DNA from 4 places in the Pantoea dispersa genome. Region 2 is predicted to be linked to each of the others. Evidence: predicted binding sites of a transcription regulator. Region 2 holds the regulator's gene; each other region holds the start of a gene.
The links. The regulator Fur, encoded in region 2, represses iron uptake genes when iron is present. The targets are predictions, from matches to a motif close to ATAATAATGAGAACNACTATCAA.
Positions count from the first base shown of each region.

Region 1: K7H94_RS03575 (siderophore-interacting protein) is a predicted target of Fur. The motif match lies at 1,934-1,956, and genes of this name have one in related genera.
Region 3: K7H94_RS19595 (TonB-dependent siderophore receptor) is a predicted target of Fur. The motif match lies at 2,872-2,894, and genes of this name have one in related genera.
Region 4: exbB (tol-pal system-associated acyl-CoA thioesterase) is a predicted target of Fur. The motif match lies at 2,201-2,223, and genes of this name have one in related genera.

Region 1 is NZ_CP082346.1:761,282-766,204, forward strand. It holds gene dnaK (molecular chaperone DnaK) at 1-408, shown strand, start outside; gene dnaJ (molecular chaperone DnaJ) at 512-1,648, shown strand; gene K7H94_RS03575 (siderophore-interacting protein) at 2,024-2,797, shown strand; gene K7H94_RS03580 (PadR family transcriptional regulator) at 2,883-3,422, shown strand; gene K7H94_RS03585 (Rdx family protein) at 3,428-3,715, opposite strand; gene K7H94_RS03590 (TonB-dependent receptor domain-containing protein) at 4,057-4,923, shown strand, end outside.
Region 2 is NZ_CP082346.1:2,810,041-2,814,963, reverse strand. It holds gene glnS (glutamine--tRNA ligase) at 1-1,220, shown strand, start outside; gene K7H94_RS13145 (hypothetical protein) at 1,457-1,852, shown strand; gene fur (ferric iron uptake transcriptional regulator) at 1,914-2,363, opposite strand; gene fldA (flavodoxin FldA) at 2,716-3,246, opposite strand; gene ybfE (LexA regulated protein) at 3,384-3,659, opposite strand; gene ybfF (esterase) at 3,829-4,593, opposite strand; gene seqA (replication initiation negative regulator SeqA) at 4,842-4,923, shown strand, end outside.
Region 3 is NZ_CP082347.1:181,375-186,297, reverse strand. It holds gene K7H94_RS19610 (amino acid ABC transporter ATP-binding protein) at 1-637, opposite strand, end outside; gene K7H94_RS19605 (amino acid ABC transporter permease) at 630-1,553, opposite strand; gene K7H94_RS19600 (ABC transporter substrate-binding protein) at 1,550-2,446, opposite strand; gene K7H94_RS19595 (TonB-dependent siderophore receptor) at 2,939-4,923, shown strand, end outside.
Region 4 is NZ_CP082346.1:559,818-564,740, forward strand. It holds gene K7H94_RS02675 (DedA family protein) at 1-548, opposite strand, end outside; gene metC (cystathionine beta-lyase) at 654-1,844, opposite strand; gene exbB (tol-pal system-associated acyl-CoA thioesterase) at 2,311-3,039, shown strand; gene exbD (TonB system transport protein ExbD) at 3,045-3,467, shown strand; gene K7H94_RS02695 (Ig-like domain-containing protein) at 3,581-4,923, opposite strand, start outside.

The DNA of each region.
Region 1 (4,923 bases), 2.0 Mb from region 2:
AAAGCTTCTTCTGGCCTGAACGAGGAAGAGATCGAAAAAATGGTTCGTGACGCGGAAGCTAACGCCGAGTCAGACCGTAAATTCGAAGAGCTGGTGCAGACGCGTAACCAGGGTGACCAGATTGCGCACAGCACGCGTAAGCAGCTGGACGAAGCCGGTGACAAACTGTCAGCGGAAGACAAAGCACCGATCGAGTCTGCCCTGAACGAGCTGAACACCGCGCTGAAAGGCGAAGATAAAGCAGAAATCGAAGCCAAAATGCAGGCGCTGATGGAAGTGTCCAGCAAACTGATGGAACTGGCGCAGCAACAGGCTCAGGCCGGCGCAGCGGATGCCGGCGACGCTTCGGCGAAGAAAGATGACGACGTTGTCGACGCTGAATTCGAAGAAGTGAAAGATAAAAAATAATTGCCCCTGACCGGGCGCGACGGCTGGCCTGACAGCCGTTGAAACCAGCACGGGCGTCGGAGATCTCTCCACGCCCGTGCGATCATGTTAAGGGCAGAGAAAAATGGCTAAGAGTGATTTTTACGAGATCTTAGGCGTCTCAAAATCCGCCGATGAGCGCGAAATCAAAAAGGCCTATAAGCGCCTGGCGATGAAGTATCACCCGGACCGTAATCCGGGCGATAAAGAGGCCGAGACGAAATTCAAAGAGGTCAAGGAAGCCTACGAAATCCTCACCGATGCGCAGAAGCGTGCAGCTTACGATCAGTACGGTCATGCGGCGTTTGAGCAGGGCGGTGGTGGCGGCTTCGGCGGCGGCTTTGGTGGCGGCGGTGCCGACTTCAGCGATATCTTTGGCGACGTGTTCGGCGATATCTTTGGTGGTGGTCGCCGTCAGCGCGCCTCACGCGGCGCCGATTTACGCTACAACATGGAACTGACGCTGGAAGAAGCGGTACGCGGCGTGACCAAAGAGATCCGCATTCCAACGCTGGAAGAGTGTGATGTCTGCCACGGCAGCGGCGCCAAAGCGGGCACCCAGCCGCAGACCTGTCCGACCTGTCACGGTGCGGGCCAGGTACAGATGCGTCAGGGTTTCTTTACCGTGCAGCAAGCCTGTCCGACCTGTCACGGTCGCGGCTCGGTGATTAAAGATCCGTGCAACGCCTGTCACGGCCACGGCCGCGTTGAGCGCCAGAAAACGCTGTCGGTGAAAATCCCGGCGGGCGTCGATACCGGCGACCGTATCCGCCTCAGCGGAGAAGGTGAAGCGGGTGAGCATGGCGCACCGGCTGGCGATCTGTACGTGCAGGTTTCGGTGAAGAAACACCCGATCTTTGAGCGTGAAGATAACAACCTGTACTGCGAAGTACCGATCAACTTTGCCATGGCAGCGCTGGGCGGTGAGATTGAAGTGCCGACGCTTGACGGTCGCGTGAAGCTGAAAGTGCCGGCAGAAACCCAGACCGGCAAGCTGTTCCGCATGCGCGGCAAAGGCGTGAAGTCGGTGCGCGGCGGTGCGGTCGGCGATCTGCTGTGTCGCGTGGTGGTGGAAACCCCGGTCAGCCTCAACGACAAGCAAAAAGCGCTGCTGCGCGAGCTGGAAGAGAGCTTCGGCGGACCTACCGGCGAGAAAAACAGCCCGCGTTCGAAAAGCTTCTTCGACGGCGTAAAGAAGTTCTTTGACGATCTGACCCGCTAATCGGGTGCGCAGACAGTAACAAGCGGAGAGGCGACTCTCCGCTTTTTTTTATGCGCAGTTCTGCCGTGCAGATATTCAACGGCATTGTTTTTCGTCATTCACATCCCCGACAGCCGTTACCTTTCAAAAATACGCGGACACGCTGTAGGGGCGCCATTTATGGCGACCTCAAGCCGTGAAAATCCCCGCCAAAAAACGCGTCCTCACCTTGCAAAAACCGGTTCCGTTTTGCCAATAGCATTTTTCGGCATTGCGCCGAAAATATATCATAGGTATCTTGCAAGGCGTTTAATGAGAATGATTTTCGATAACATGCACCATCAGCGGTGTGCGGTAGCGCAGTAGCGCGGGACCGTCGCTGCAGGGAGAGAAACGTTGCCAAACCCGACTCACCACCGCGCTCCACAACGCGTGCGCAATGAATTACGCTTCCGTCACATCACCGTCGCCAGCAAAACGCGGGTGGCCGATGCCTTCTGGCGCATCGTCTTTAGCGGCAGCGATCTGGCGGGTTTTCACTCGCCCTCTTTTGACGACCACATCAAAGTGTTTTTCCCGGATACGCCGGGCGGTGCGCTGGCGCTGCCACACATGACCGACGAAGGCATCGTCTGGCCTGACGGCGTGCGTCCGGCGGCGCGCGACTATACGCCGCTGGCCTTTAACGGCAGCGATTCGCTGACGCTGGATTTTTACATCCACGACGGCGGCGTCGCCAGCAGCTGGGCGAGTGCCGCTCAGCCGGGCGATCGCATTGCGATGGGCGGCCCCCGCGGCTCATGCGTCGTGCCGGTGGATTATGCCTGTCAGATTTATGTGTGTGATGAGACCGGTCTGCCGGCGTTTAAGCGCCGCTATCAGGAAATGCAGGCACAGCAGATTCATCTGCTGGCCTGTGTTGATGAGCCAGTCGGCCGCGCGTATCTTGGCGACCTGCCGGATGTCACGGTGAGCTGGCTCGGCAGCGGCAAGATGCAGGCTGAGGCGCTGACGCCGCTGCTGGACCCGATTGTGCTGCCTGCTGATGACTACTTCATCTGGCTGACCGGCGAAGGCGCTGCGGTGAAACAGCTGAGCGATTACTTTACTCAGCAGCGCGCGGCGCACAGCGACCTGGTGCGCGCCGTCGCTTACTGGCATCGGAAATAACCGGCGCCCGCCCGCTGCCGCCTGTGTTGAATTTTACCAGGCACCAGACTACTATCAACCTCCCTCAACTGACCCCGGGAAGGCGATGAAACAGCAGCGGGATGTTCCAGAGCACGCCGATGCGGCACAGCGTGCCAGCTGTGCCGGCGCACGCAGAAAGCGGCGCGAAAGGATGCTGGATGCCAGTGATATTCGCCTGCTGATGCTGCACTTTCTGGCCAGCGGCGCGGCGCACGGTTATGAGCTGATCAAATCGGTGGAAGAGTTGTCGAAAGGCGAATATTCCCCCAGCCCCGGCATTATTTATCCCAACCTGACGCTGCTGGAAGAGATGGACGCCATTCGCGTGGTGGATGCCCAGGCCACGCGCAAAGCCTACGCGCTCAACGATGCGGGCCGCGCGCTGCTGGCGGAAAATGGCGAAAACGTGGCGGTGATTATCGGGCGGCTCACTTCGCTGGCGATCCTGGTCAACAACCGCAGCATTCCGCAGGTAGAGCAGGCGATCCATACGCTTCGCTATACGCTCAATCACCGGCTGTCGCAGGAGCAGATTTCACCGGCCACGGTGGAGATTGTCGTGGCGGCGCTGCAGGACGCGGCAGAGAAGATCGCCAACAGCTAAGCGCGTTACGGTTTCTTCTTGTCCACGTGCCCCAGTTCGCGATCCGGCCAGCAGACATCGCGCACCCGCTGCTTCAGTGCTGCCGCATCGGGAAAGCCGCCTTCCTGTTTGCGTTCCCAAATTACCTGACCATCAATGCTGATCTCGAACACGCCGCCGCTGCCGGGCTGGAGCGTGACCGCGCTGAGATCGCCGGCAAAGGTATGCAGCAGCTCCTGCGCCATCCACGCCGAACGCAGCAGCCAGTTACATTGGGTACAGTAGTGAATGGTTACTGCCGGTTTATCTGCCATCCTATCCCTCCTGTTAGTGCCTGATTAATCATGGGTTAACAAATTGTGCGCACAAAGATACATCCTGATGCAAATGATATTGATAATGATTAGCAATTGCATTAAATTGTTTTCGCCATCATTTACTCTCTATAAATCCCACAGGCATCCCTGCGGCACCGCGGCCAGTTTTACACGGCAGCTGTGCACTGAAGCGCGCATGACACTGTGCCACAGGTGCCGGGATCGATAACATTATCTGGCCAGCGTGACGCGCTGTTTCACGGTTTTTAGCATAAAGCCGTGGTTTTCTGGCAGCAAATAAGTGAGCGAATACTAACAATTAACCAGGTATTTCGCGCATGTCTTTCAACCTTCAGGGAACTGTTCAGCAGCGTCTGTGTAAAGTCGCTGTTCTTGCTTCAGCCATTCACGCAGCCTGCAGCTATGCCGCCAGCGACAGCAGTACGCTGGCGCGTTCCGCAGAGAACAACAGCAGCAATGAACCGGTAATGACCGTTACCGCACCTAAGCAGCAGGCCGGCAGCAAAACCACACTCACCGCCAGCGATCTGCAAAAACGCGGCGCCAATGACTTCGGTTCGATCATGCGTTATGAGCCGCTGGTCAGCGCCACTGGTGCGGCGGGCGGTTCGTCAGCCGGTAAAAGCGGCTTTGACCGTGCAGGCTACACCGGCTACAACATTCGCGGTCTGGAAAGTAATCGTGTCGGTCTGGATATTGATGGCATTCCGGTACCGGACGCCACCGGTCGTCCGTACGTCAGTCGCGCCGGTAACAATACCTTCGGTATCGGTCGCGACTACATCGACCCGTATATGTTTGGCAGCGTCGAAATTGAGAAGGGCGCTACATCGGTGGAACAACCTAACACCGCAATCGGCGGTAACGTATCGTTTCATAACAAGTCGCCGGACGACTATCTCAGCAGCGATAAAACCCACTATTTCGGTTATCAGAGCGACTACAGTTCGGCAGACCGCAGCTGGCACAACGGCATCACCGCGGCGGCAGGGGATGATGAACTGCGCGGCCTGTTTGTCTACAGCCGCCGCGACGGCCAGCAGACGCGCAACAACAGTGGCGTAAAAGACGCCTACCCGGCCAACTGGCACTCGGATGCCTTTATGACGTCGGGCATCTGGCAGCCAAACGATCAGCACAAGCTGAGCGCCACCTTCGACTACTACCACAAAACCAATCACACC
Region 2 (4,923 bases):
GCGTGGAAGAGAACCTGGCGCTGTTCCAGAAGATGCGTGATGGCGGCTTCGAAGAGGGCAAAGCCTGTCTGCGTGCCAAAATCGACATGGCATCCAGCTTTATTGTGATGCGCGATCCGGTGCTGTACCGCATTAAATTTGCCGAACACCACCAGACTGGCAACAAGTGGTGCATCTATCCGATGTACGACTTTACCCACTGCATCTCCGATGCGCTGGAAGGCATCACCCATTCCCTGTGTACGCTGGAGTTCCAGGACAACCGTCGTCTCTACGACTGGGTGCTGGATAACATCACTATTCCGGTGCATCCGCGTCAGTACGAGTTTTCGCGCCTGAATCTGGAATATGCGGTGATGTCGAAGCGTAAGCTGACACAGCTGGTGAGCGAGAAGATTGTTGAAGGCTGGGACGATCCGCGCATGCTGACCGTATCCGGTCTGCGCCGCCGTGGCTATAGCGCGGCGTCAATCCGCGAATTCTGTCGCCGTATCGGTGTGACCAAGCAGGACAACATTGTTGAGATGGCGTCGCTGGAGTCGTGCATTCGTGACGACCTCAACGAGAACGCGCCGCGCGCCATGGCGGTGCTGGATCCGCTGAAAGTGGTGATCGAGAACCTGCCGGCCGGGCATGAAGAAATCATCAGCATGCCGAACCATCCGAACAAGCCGGAGATGGGCACGCGTGAGGTGCCGTTCAGCCGTGAGGTGTGGATCGATCGCGCCGACTTCCGTGAAGAGGCCAACAAGCAGTACAAACGTCTGGTGCTGGGTAAAGAAGTTCGTCTGCGCAACGCTTATGTCATTCGTGCCGAGCGCGTGGCGAAAGATGAAGCCGGCAACATCACCTGCATCTACGCTACCTGCGATGTCGACACCCTGAGCAAAGATCCGGCCGATGGCCGCAAGGTGAAAGGCGTTATCCATTGGGTGTCGGCGATTCACGCGCTGCCTGCCGAATTCCGCCTGTACGATCGTCTGTTCAGCGTGCCAAACCCGGGCGCGGCCGAGGATTTCCTCACCACCATTAACCCGAACTCGCTGGAGATCAAACAGGGCTTCGTTGAGCCGGGTCTGCGTGCCGCCAGCGCGCTGGCGCCGTATCAGTTTGAGCGCGAAGGTTACTTCTGCGCTGACAGCGTGTACTCGCAGCCGTCGAAACTGGTGTTCAACCGCACTGTGGGTCTGCGTGATACCTGGGCAAAAATCGGCGAATAATTTTACTGCTTGATAGCACGATATGATCAGCAAAGGGCGAGCAATCGCCCTTTTTTATTGCCCGTTATCTGCAAACGGGAATCGATTATGCTGAACCAGACAAAAAACAGTAATTACGCGCGATTACGACTAATCTGACTTTAATAAAATTAACTAATTTACCCGTGTGAAATCGTTATTTTCAGGTAGGCTATGCGCTCTTAAATGTTGCTGTGCGGGTTAGCGAAGGAAGAAAAATGACAAGTCTCGCTCTGGAAGCCAAACATAGCGTGGTGGTTTTACATCAGCTTATCGAACGTATTTTTAATCAGACCGAAGGCAGCGATGACAGTATGGATCTGCTGCTGTCGCACTTTCATCCCGACTTCAAAATGGTGACGCCGCAAGGCAAACAGCTCGATCTCAATGACACTGAAACCCTGTTTCGCAAACTGCACGGGCAGCGGGAAGGGATGCGAATCGCCACCAGTGAGCATGCCATCATTTCCCAGCAGCAGCAGGAAGTGACCATTCAGTATCACGAACTGCAAATGCTCAACGGCAACAACCAGACCCGCATTTCGCTGGCGGTGCTGGACTGCAGCACGTCGGTTCCGCGCTGGCGCTATTTGCAGGAAACGCTGGTCGCCTGAACACAGCCATAAAAAAACCGGTGCCTGGCACCGGTTTTTTTATACTGCATAGCATATTCAATTACTGATCGTGGAGCGTCTCGTCTTCGCGGCAGTCTCCCAGCGCACAGTGGCCGTACAGATACAGGCTGTGGTTGCTGAGTTTGATACCGTGGCGTGTTGCAATCTCACGCTGACGCGTTTCGATAGATTCATCGCTAAACTCGATCACTTTGCCGCAGTCGAGGCAAATCAGGTGATCGTGGTGATGCTGCTGGGTCAGTTCGAACACGGATTTCCCGCCTTCGAAGTTATGACGCGTCACGATGCCGGCGTCGTCAAACTGGTTCAGAACACGGTATACCGTCGCCAGACCAATCTCTTCGCCCATGTCGATCAGGCGTTTGTACAAATCTTCCGCACTGACATGATGGGACTCGGGTCCGGGTCCCTGAAGCACTTCCAGAATCTTCAGTCTGGGCAGCGTGACTTTCAGGCCAGCCTTTTTCAATGCGGAGTTGTTGTCAGTCATGCGGATATTGTCCTGTTACTTTGCTAGTCACTTACGGCGCAAAGGCCTTGAATGTGTGGTCAACGCGCATTCTCATTTGCGTCTCATTATAGAGCTCAGCCTGCGAAATGAAAACCGGCTGCGGCGGACAATTCCCCGGATGCTGTAAGGAGAAATGTCGTGAGCCTCAGCGGGATCGTGCAGATCGATGTTCCTTTTCGCGCAGTCTCAGTCTGATGCCCGAGGAATAAGCAGATGACCGTTGCGGGTATTCTACAGAATTGAGGGAAAAAGTTAAAAAACCGTAGCTATTATTTTTATAGGTAATTCCATTGCCCGATGTGAGCCAGCGCCCACATCGGACAGGAAAGCATCAGGCTTCGATGATCGCCTGCAGCTGCAGCTCATCAAAGATCTGCTTAACCCATTTGTCGACGCGCTCGTTAGTCAGTTCAGGCTGACGATCTTCATCAATGGCGAGGCCGAGGAAGTGTTTGTCGTCTGCCAGACCTTTAGAGGCTTCGAAGTGGTAACCTTCGGTTGGCCAGTGGCCCACAATCACTGCGCCGTTTGGCTCAATGATGTCGCGAATGGTGCCCATCGCGTCACAGAAGTACTCGGCATAATCTTCCTGATCGCCGCAGCCAAACAGCGCTACCAGCTTACCGTTGAAATCAATCTCTTCCAGCGTCGGGAAGAAGTCATCCCAGTCGCACTGGGCTTCACCGTAGTACCAGGTCGGAATACCCAGCAGCAGAATATCGAATGCTTCGAGATCTTCTTTGGTGCTCTTAGCAATGTCATGCACTTCGGCGACATCTTTACCCAGTTGTTTCTGGATCATTTTTGCAATGTTTTCAGTGTTGCCGGTATCGCTGCCGAAGAAAATGCCTACGATTGCCATGGAGTGAGTAACCTCTTAAATCCTGATTGTGAAAGTAAGTCAGAAGACGACACAGTTATGCGAATGATAGCAGACCGGCGAAAAGCGCGGAATGTGTAAAGCGCTGAGTTTGTGTTCCAGCGTGCGGTCTGCGCACGTTACGCCAGTTTGAGCTGCGCCAGCAGCATTTGTTCAATCAGTTCACTGCGGCTGATGTTCTGCTGCTCGGCCAGCGTATTAAGCGCGTCGACCGCTTCGCTGGACATTTTCAGCTCAACGCGGCGCAGGCCGCGCACCCGGTCGCGCTTCAGCTGGTTGCGCTTATTAATGCGCAGCTGCTCATCACGCGACAGCGGACTGGTTTTAGGGCGACCGGGACGCCGCTCGTCTGCGAAGAGATCGAGCGTGGTACGATCTGTCTGTTCTTTTGCCATGGTTTGTGAAACTGCGTGGGCGCGAACGGCGGAAAGGCGCTGCGCGATTTAAACATTTATCGGCCCGACCGCGGCGAAAAAAGCATCCGCGGCAAATTTTTAGCGCGACATCATACTCCAGCGCCCGGCGCGACGCCAACCCTAAACCGCCCGTAGCAAGCTTTTGCTTTTACAGGTTAAAAAAGCGGCGCACCGCGCGCAGTACGGCATCGGGTTTTTCGGCATGCACCCAGTGGCCGGCACCGCTGATAATGTGCGCCTGCGCCTGCGGGAACTGGCGCAGCAGCGCATCACGGTGCTGATTGTCCAGATAGGGTGAATCACCGCCGCGAATAAACAGCGCCGGATGAGGCCACGCGGGCACCTCCTGCCAGCCGGAGAGCACCGGATAATTGTCCCATAACACCGGCACGTTAAAGCGCCATTCGCCTTCATGGAAAGATTTCAGAATGAACTGAATCACGCCTTCTTCGCGCACGTGTTCACGCATCACGTCGGCCGCAGCGCTGCGGCGCGTGACGCCAGCTGCACTGACCGCGCGGATTGCCGCGAAGATCTCATCGTGGCGTCGCGTCTGGTAATCCACCGGCGCGATATCGATCAGCACCATTTTGCCAATTCGTTCGGGCGCAACGGCGCTCAGCGCCATGGCAATTTTGCCGCCCATTGAGTGGCCGATAACATCAACCCGTTCGATGTGGTGCGCATTCAGCGTATCGACCATATCCTGCGCCAGCGCAGCGTAGTGCATCTCTTCGCTGCGCGGTGACAGGCCGTGGTTACGGACATCCACCTGCAGCGTGGGTCGTGCATCGCGCACGCCGCGCGCCAGTACGCCGAGGTTATCCAGGCTACCAAACAGGCCATGAATTAACAGAATGGGCTGGGCATCAGGGGCAGATTGTTCAGTTTGCAGACGGGCGTTCAAAATCATGGCTAAAGTTCTTTCGGTTGAGACCTGGGCTTAGGGTATCATGGATTCACCTGTCCCGGCGCCAGGCGGTCAGGCATTAGGGCATATTCCGACTTTTGCCCGTAAACGATGCCAGCGCTATCGGCTGTCGCGGATTTAACTTTATAATCCTTATGTTAGAACCCGCTCACATTTTGCACGACCGGATTTTGTTAAGGCCTTTGCAAAGTAGCGTGGTTCTGCCATTTGCCAGAATCGCACGGAAAAAGATGAAAACGATTGAAGTTGACGAAGAACTCTACCGTTATATTGCCAGCCACACGCAGCACATTGGTGAAAGCGCCTCGGACA
Region 3 (4,923 bases), on a different replicon from region 2:
GCGCAAAACCGATCTCGTGTGTCACGATCACCATGGTGATGCCGGAGTGCGCCAGTTGTTTAATCACCTGCAGCACTTCACCCACCAGTTCCGGATCGAGCGCAGACGTGGGCTCATCAAACAGCATCACGCCGGGATCCATCGCCAGCGCACGGGCGATCGCCACGCGCTGCTGCTGACCACCGGAGAGATTCTGCGGCCACTCTTCTTCGCGCCCGGCCAGCCCCACCTGCTTTAGCAGCGACAGCGCTTTGCTGGTCGCCTGCTGGCGGCTCTGTTTTTTCACCCGCATCGGCGCATCGACAATGTTTTGCAGTACGGTGCGGTGCGGGAACAGGTTGAACTGCTGAAACACCATGCCGATTTCGGCGCGCTGACGCGCAATCTCGCTGCTGCTCAGCTCGTGCAGCGCCTGGCCTTTCTGCTTGTAACCAATGATCTCGCCACCGATACGAATCGTGCCACCATCCAGTTTTTCCAGATGGTTGATGCAGCGCAGCAGCGTCGATTTGCCTGAGCCGGACGGTCCGAGGATCACCGTCACCGAGCCAGCCGGGATATCAAGATTAACTTCATCCAGAATGGTGACGCCGGAAAAACGTTTGGTCACCTTACGTAAGGCGATCGCTTCAGCCATTGCTTACGCTCCTTTCGGCTTTAGGCGCGGAGAAACCGGGCAGCGACTTGAGTAAACTGCGCTTTTCGCGGCGCGTGACGCCACGGCCAAAGTAGCGCTCGACATAGAACTGACCAACCGACAGTACCGAGGTCATCAGCAGATACCACAGCGTTGCCACCAGCAGCAGCGGGATCACTTCATAGGTGCGCTGATAGATGATCTGCGCCGAAAACAGCACATCCTGCAGGGAGATCACCGATACCACCGCCGTGGTTTTCAGCTGGCCGATGATTTCGTTACCCGCCGGCGGCATGATGGCGCGCATCGCCTGCGGCAGTACGGTATGACGGAAAATCTGCGCCGGACGGTAACCCAGTGCACGGGCGGCTTCCAGCTGGCCGTTGCCAACGCTCTGAATCCCGGCGCGCACGATCTCCGCCGCATAGGCAGACTGATGCATTACCAGCGCGATCACCGCCGCGCTGAACGGGCTGACCAGCGCATTAGACTGGGTACTCCAGATCTCACCCAGACCCGGCAGCGACAGCGAAATGGTCGGGTACAGCGCCGCGATGTTGTACCACAGGAACAGCTGTACCAGCATCGGCACGCCGCGGAAAAACCAGGTATAGAACCAGCTGACGCCGACCAGCACCGGGTTGGATGACAGGCGCATCAGCGCCAGCACCGTGCCAAAGGCGAAGCCCAGCACCACCGAAATCGCTGTCAGCTGCAGCGTCATCAGCACGCCCTGCAGGATTGACTCGCCGGTGAAGTTTTCCGCAATCACGCCCCATTCGAAGCGCGGATTGTTGATCATCGAATGCGCCATCGCCACCACGCACAACAGCACCACCAGCGCACTGAGCCAGCGTCCGTAGTAGCGTTTACCGACGATTTTCAGATCGTCGGTGTGGTCGTGAAAGTCACTCATTGAAAGATATCCTGATTACGTTTTGACTCTTTAACCGCGCCAAAGCCGATGCCCCAGTTATCCAGGATCTTCTGGTAGCTGCCATCTTTAATCAGCGAGTTCAGCGCTGCCTGTACGGCAGGTTCAAGCGCGGAATCTTTCGGGAAGGCGACCGATACCGGCGCATCATGCACGGTGATTTCGCCGCTCATGGTCAGCGGTTTGATCACTTTCACCTGCCACAACAGGCCTTCGTACGGACCGAGGAACATCGGCACACGCCCGCTGACCACGGCCTGAACACCCGCCGGGCGATCCGGGAACACTGACACTTTAATCGGTTTTTTCCCGGCCGCTTCACAGGCTTTGCTGGCCTCTTCCAGACGGGTCACCTGAGTGGTGCCGGAACCGGCGCCGACTTCTTTACCGCACACCTCGTCGAGGGTTTTGAACGGCGCGACGTTGGCGTCTTTCCGCGAAATAATGCCGAGACGGCTGGCGTCGTAGTAACTCACGAAGTCGATAATTTTGGCGCGCGCCGGCGTGGCGTTGATGTTGGACAAGGCCACATCGTAGCGGCCGGTTTTCAGTCCCGGAATGATGTTGTCGAAGCCGCCGGTGTCACGCCACTGCACCTGAATGCCGAGACGCTCACCGACCGCGTTCATGATGTCAATTTCACGGCCGGCCAGCGTTTTATTGTCTTCTTTATAGAAGGTGGTGGGCGGCGTGTTGGGGTTGGTTCCTGCCACAATATAGCCGCGCTTCGCCACGTCGGCGGGCACCAGGCTTTTCAGCGCGGCATCAGCCTGAACATGCAGTGAGCTGTCGGTTGGGACGGATTGTTCGGCGGCAAACGCGGTGTGCGCACTGAGAGCGAGTGCGAAAAGGGTGATACCTTTTGCGAATTTCACTGGAACCTTTCTCCTGATATTTAAAATGTTTCCCGGCAGGGAAAAGGCGTCGAGGTAGCGATGTATTTTTCCCTTTGCCCATGTCGCGTAAAGCCGCGCGGCGCAAAGGATTGTCATCCTCTAAACGTCCCGTAGCCATTCTCTGGAAGATAGGCAGCGATCACAAATGCGAAAAACAGATATCTATTGCCGAAATCCGGCAATAGGGTTCTTTGCTGGCCTGAACGCGGCCCTGTAGTCGCGCAAAAATCAGATTGTTACCGCAAATCAGGCACCTGCTTATCCTGCCACGCTGGATGATTTGCTTATTAGCCATAACGTTCCTGTCTAAGCCACTATGTTGCCCTCTTGACAAAAACTGACAAAAAAACGGCACGGTGAGGCGATTTACGCAGGAATGTAAAGAAGTTGCACACCAATATACAATGCAAACCATTCTCATTATCATGCGCATTTGCTTACAAATGTTAACGCATCAGGGAGATGATATAAGTGAATGTAACTGTATGTGGCAAAAAGCGTCCGGTCGCACTGTGCCTGGCGGGCCTGTTAACCTCACCGGTGTTTGCCGCTGAACCCACGGAGAAGCTGGCCGACGATGAGTCGATGATTGTGACGGCAGAGCAGGAGCTGAAGCAGCAGCCGGGAGTCTCCACCATTACCGCTGAAGACATCAAAAAAAGTCCGCCCGTTAACGACCTCGCGGACATCATCCGCAAAATGCCCGGCGTTAACCTCACCGGTAACGGCGCCAGCGGCAGCCGCGGTAACAACCGTCAGATCGACATTCGCGGCATGGGCCCGGAAAACACTTTGGTGCTGATCGATGGCGTGCCGGTCACCTCCCGTAACTCGGTGCGTTACAGCTGGCGCGGTGAGCGCGACTCACGCGGGGATACCAACTGGGTACCGCCGGAAATGGTGGAACGCATTGAGGTGATACGCGGTCCGGCCGCTGCCCGTTATGGCTCCGGTGCCGCCGGCGGTGTGGTCAACATTATTACCAAACGCCCGACCAATGACTGGCACGGTTCGCTGTCGCTGTTCACTAACCAGCCAGAAGATGACAAGGAAGGCGCCACCCGCCGCGCGAACTTCAACCTCAGCGGTCCGCTGGCCGGAGAGGCGCTCACCATGCGGCTGTACGGCAACCTGAACAAAACGGATGCCGACGCCTTCGACATCAATACCGCGCAAAATGGCGCTTATGCCGCCGGACGCGAAGGGGTGCGTAACAAAGACATCAACGGCGTGCTGTCGTGGAAAATCACCCCGACGCAGATTGTCGATTTCAGCTATGGCTACAGTCGCCAGGGCAATATTTATGCCGGCGACACGCAAAACAGCAACAGCAATGCCAGCGCCAGCGGACTGGTTGAAGCGCTGTACGGCAGCGAAACCAACCGCCTGTATCGCCAGAACTACGGAGTGGTGCACAACGGCATCTGGGACTGGGGCACCTCTAAGCTTAACTTTAGCTATGAGAAAACCAACAACACCCGCCTGAAAGAAGGCTCCGGCGGCAGCACCGAAGGGATGATCAACAGCGATACGTACGCTACCAGCCGGCTGGAGAGCTATCGCGCCGGCGGCGAGATCAATTTCCCGCTGCAGCTGCTGGTCGATCAAACGGTTACGCTGGGTGCTGAGTGGAATCGCGATGAGCTTAACGATCCGGCCTCGGTACAGGCTACCAGCGCACCGGGCGTCGATTTCGGCGGCGTTTCCAGCGACGGTTCGCAGCGTGACAGTAAAAACAGCGCCACCATCAGCTCGCTCTATTTCGAAGACAACATCGCCGCCACCGACTCCACCGAAGTGATTCCCGGCCTGCGCTTTGACTATCACAATCAGTTTGGCGCTAACTGGAGCCCGAGCCTCAACCTGTCGCAGGGCCTCGGTGATTACTTCACGCTGAAAGCCGGTATTGCGCGCGCCTTTAAAGCGCCAAACCTGTATCAGTCCACTGAGGGCTATATTCTGTCGACGCGCGGCAACGGTTGTCCGATTGGCCTGTCACGCTGTTACCTGCTGGGCAGCAAAGACCTTGATCCCGAGATCAGTGTGAATAAAGAAGTGGGCATTGAGTTCAGTAATCAGGGCTATGTCGCGGGCATCACCTGGTTCCGCAATGATTACAAAAACAAAATCATCTCCGGCACCACGCCGGTGGCTTCAACCGGCTCGTATAACCTGCTGCGCTGGGAAAACGGCGGCAAAGCGATCGTCGAAGGGCTGGAAGGCAATCTGAGCATCCCGCTGATCGCCGACACGCTGGAGTGGCGCACCAATGCCACCTATATGTTCCGCTCGGAGAGCAAAAAAACCGGCAACCCGCTGACGGTAATTCCGGAATTCACCATCAATTCGCAGCTGGAATGGCAGGCGACCGAGGCGCTCAGCGCCAACATCAACTGGACGCAATACGGGCGGCAGAAGCCACGTCAGTATGCGGAAACCAGCCTCGAGGCCAGCCG
Region 4 (4,923 bases), 1.8 Mb from region 2:
CGCTTGATAAACGGCACCTGGCTGATGCCGTAGCCCATCGCCACCACAATCCCGACCCACAGTGCGCCGCTCAGCCAGTTGAAGAACTGAAAACGCCCGTTCTGCAAACCCGAAATGCCCGCCATGGTCGGCAGCAGCGTGCGCACGAAGGCCAGAAAGCGGCCAACCAGCAGTGCCATCAGGCCGTGGCGATTGAACAGGTGCCAGGCGCGCTGATGGTACTGCGCTGGCAAATGCATCAGCCAGCTTTTGACGATTTTAGTATTACCAAGCCAGCGCCCCTGCAGATAGCTCAGCCAGCAGCCGAGGCTGGCGGCGGTGGTGAGAATCACCATGGTCGGCACAAAATCCATCACGCCTTTGGCGATCATCGCCCCTGCCAGCAGTAGCAGGCTGTCGCCGGGCAGGAACGAGGCAGGCAGCAAACCGTTTTCCAGGAACAGCGTCAGAAACATCACGCCGTAGACAATCCACACCACATCCGGATTGGCCAGCGCGGCAAAATCCTGATGCCACAGCGCCTGGACAATCTCATGTAAAACACCCATCAGCTATCCCATCGAGTCACAAGGCTTGTATTTTAACCGTCCGGGACGGCGTAATCGTTGATCTCCGCTACGCCGCACCGGATGGTTTAAGTTTGGTTTATCTTTTTACGCATTCAGGCGGGCAAAGCCGGCTTTCAGGTCATCCAGCAGATCGTCAACGTGCTCGAGACCGATATGCAGACGCACCAGCGTGCCGTCAAAATCCACGCCGCCCGCCGGACGAATTGCCGCCAGCTCTTCCGGCTGGTTCGCCAGAATCAGCGATTCAAAGCCGCCCCACGAGTAGGCCATACTGAAATGGTGGAAGCGATCGAGATAATTTGCCAGCTGCGCCGGGGTGAGTTTTTCATGCAGGATGAATGAGAACAGCCCGCTGCTGCCGCTGAAGTCGCGCCGCCAGAACTCGTGGCCTTTGCACTGCGCCAGCGCCGGATGGTTGACGCGCGCCACTTCCGGCTGCGCCGCCAGCCACTCGGCCACGCGCAGGCCGCTCTCTTCGTGCTGACGCAGACGCGTAGCCAGCGTGCGCAGGCCGCGGCTGGCCATGTACGCGGTGTCTGCATCCACCATCTGGCCCATCAGGTAGGAGTTTTCGCGCAGCTGCGCCCAGCAGCGTTCGTTGGCCACCGCAGTGCCGATCATCGCATCGCTGTGGCCGATGATGTATTTAGTGCCGGCCTGGATAGAAATGTCGATACCATGCTCCAGCGCGTTAAACAGCACGCCCGCCGCCCAGGTATTATCAATCATGATCACCGCGTCTGGTGCTTTGGCGCGCACCGCCGCGACAATCGCCGGAATATCCTGCACTTCCATGGTGATGGAAGCCGGTGATTCGAGGAACACCACGCGGGTATTCGGCTGCACCAGCTCGCCGATTTCACTGCCGATGCAGTGATCGAACCAGGTGGTGGTGACGTCAAGCTTCGCGAGAATTTTGGTGCAGAAATCCTGGGTGGGTTCGTACACCGCGCCGCTGACCAGAATGTGATCGCCGCTGGTGACAAACGCGAGGATGGCATTGGCGACCGCGGCCGCACCGCACGGATAGAGCACGCAGCCGGCGCCGCCTTCCAGTTCGGTCATCGCATCCTGGAAGGAAAAATGGGTGAGGGTGCCGCGCCGGCCATAAAACAGTTCACCGCTGGCGCGTCCGGCGGTGGCGCGTTGTTTGTCCGCGACGGAGTCAAAAACCAGTGAGGATGCGCGCTGAATGACGCTGTTAACCGAGCCCTGAGTGTAACGTTTGCTGCGTCCCGCGGTGACAAGCCGGGTATCAATTTTTTTCGTTGCCATCACTGCCTTTCCTGACACGTCTCACAAAGCATCCAACTTACCACGAATCGCGGCGCGGGGTTGAGCCCGTTTGCCGAATATCAGAGTGACGCCAGCACAATCGCGGAAAGAGGCTGGTTGTGGCTTTTATTACGCGGCGGAAAAGCAAAGCGCAATAAATTGCGCCGCTACGACCCGTGCGGGATGTTCGTCCGCGCCAGTTGCACCATTCCGCAACCCGCACCCAACCGTAGCGGCGCGATTCATCGCGCAACCGTGCATGCTGCTCTATTTCGTAAACCGCACCCAACCGTAGCGGCGTGATTTATCGCGCTAAACATTGCGCCGTATCAATTCAGCGGGTTACAGCTTTGTAAATAGTAATGAGAACCACTATCACTTCGGTCGGTTTTTTTGCTATGATCCGCGCTTCAATCGTGAACGGTGCAACAGAAGTCGGAGACGCAGCGTGGTAGCCAGTGACTTGATGCAAACGGACCTTTCCGTTTGGGGCATGTATCAGCATGCCGATATCGTGGTAAAAATTGTGATGATCGGCCTGTTGCTGGCCTCGGTCGTTACCTGGGCGATTTTCTTTGGCAAATACGCGGAGCTGAGCGGGGCGAAACGTCGCCTGAAGCGTGAACAGCTGGCGCTGGGCGAAGCGCGCTCACTGAATGACGCGTATCGCGCTGCCGAAAACTTCAAAGCCAACAGCCACAGTGCCGTGCTGCTCGCCGACACGCGTAACGAACTGGAACTCTCCGCCGGCAGCGAAGACCTCGACGGCATCAAAGAGCGCACCAGCTTCCGCCTTGAGCGTCGCGTCGCGGGTTTCAGCCGCCACGCCGGTCGCGGTAACGGCTTCCTCGCCACCATCGGTTCCGTCGCGCCGTTTATCGGTCTGTTCGGCACCGTGTGGGGCATCATGAACAGCTTTATCGGTATCGCTAAAACCCAGACCACCAACCTCGCGGTGGTGGCACCGGGCATCGCGGAAGCGCTGCTGGCGACGGCGATTGGCCTGGTGGCGGCAATTCCGGCGGTGGTGATCTATAACGTCTTTGCCCGCATGATTGCCAGCTACAAAGCTTCGCTCGGCGACGTGGCGGCGCAGTTGCTGCTGCTGCAGAGCCGCGATCTGGACCTCGGCAATGTCGATACCGCAAAAGAAGTTAACCGTCCGGCGGCGGCCCAGAAACTGCGCGTAGGGTAAGTATTATGGCGATGCGTTTAAACGATGATGCGGTCGGCGATGGCGAAATGCACGAAATCAACGTGACGCCGTTTATCGACGTCATGCTGGTGCTGCTGATCATCTTCATGGTCGCCGCGCCGCTCGCCACGGTGGATGTGCGCGTCAATCTGCCTGCCTCGACCAGCGCGCCGCAGCCGCGTCCGGAGAAGCCGGTTTATCTGTCGATCAAAGCGGATAAGCAGATTTACATCGGTAACGATGCGGTGACCAAAGAGACGCTGGTGAACGCGCTCACCGCGCAAACCGAAGGCAACAAAGAGACCACCATCTTCTTCCAGGCGGATAAGTCAGTGGATTATGAAACGCTGATGTCGGTGATGGATCAGCTGCGTGAAGCGGGTTATCTGAAGATTGGTTTGATGGGCATGGAGACGGTGAAGAAATAGTTTCACCGGCGTAAACCCAGCCAGCTTATCTGTAAGGTCGTCAATTATGACGACCTTTTTTATTGCGGCGGCCGGAGCAGGCCGCCATGTCAGGATGCGGTGCCGAACCGCGGTTAAACCAGATTCACCGTTACGCCGTCCTGTACCAGCAGTTCCGCGTCGCCGTGGCTGAACACGTGATACTGGTTCCCGGCGATGGTCACGGTGCCGGTTTGCTCGGTCCATCCCTTCTGCTCGCTGCCTTCAGGCAGGATATCTTCCAGACGTACGGTGTAGCCCTGATTGCCGTTGACCATCAGCTGGGTTTTGCCGTCGTCGATGAAGAGATCCTTCTGGCCTTTGGATAGGATATCTTCCAGGGAGAAATCTTTGAGAATGTCTTTAGTATTTAAATCGTACGATGAGGATATGTTGTTATCAATATTATCAACTGTAGCCACTTCACTATTCCATTGGAAATTATCAAACAAATAATTGCTTATTCCGGTCAGCTCGATTACTACCTTGCTTATGAGTTTATCTTCAAATGAAAATTCCTCGTGATATCGTATTCTTTTTTCATTCTTTGAGTATATTGTCTGCAAGTCGATTTGACGGCCTTCCGGATCATAGAAAGAAAGAGTCATGGATTGGCCGGAAAATCCAGCGACATAATCAAAAGAAAATGTTTTTGATGGTGGAATGGTGAATTCGCTCTTACCATTGGACCCTATGGCCAATGAAATGCCGTCTAGAAGTGAATAGCTTTCGAAGTAAGCACCGCCGGTATGTGAAAAGGTAAATCCATTATCGAATTCATAGGTTTTGTTCTTGGTGAAAGATTTACCCGTTGAACCGACTCTGGTGGGAAGATATTCATTCAAGTAAGCTGGGATATATTCAAAGTTACATCCGGAAGTATTATATTCTCTGCTTTCAATATTGATAATGAAATCACCACTCTTTCCACTACCTCCCTGAGTTTTGGATGAAAACTTCCAGGTTCCGATCTCTAGCTGACCTGGCGCATAAGACCAGTTTCCTTTGTAATCGGCCTGGACCGACGCGGTATGCGTCACATTCTTATCCGTAAATTCAATAATAACGATGCTGTTAGCTTCAGCCTTTCCTGACAGGGTGGGGGTGGTATCGTCGGTGAAACCGCCATTTTTAATCACGCCATGATAAAGACCGGCATCGTCCCAGGCTGAATGAATTTCCGGAACGATGCTGCCTGATGCCGCAATGGTCAGTTCAAACGGTTTGCCGCTGCTATCGCGCGTGGCTGAGGAGTCCGCCTGAAATTCATATTTGCCGGAGATGAGACGAGGCGCTTCATATTGCCAGCGGCCATCTGCACCCGCGATAACGCTGCCCAGTAACTGCCAGGTGCCCAGCGTATTACGATTGTGAATGTAAACGACGCTGTTCGACTCCGCGCGGCCATGCAGATCTAACGTCTGGTCATCCGTGATGG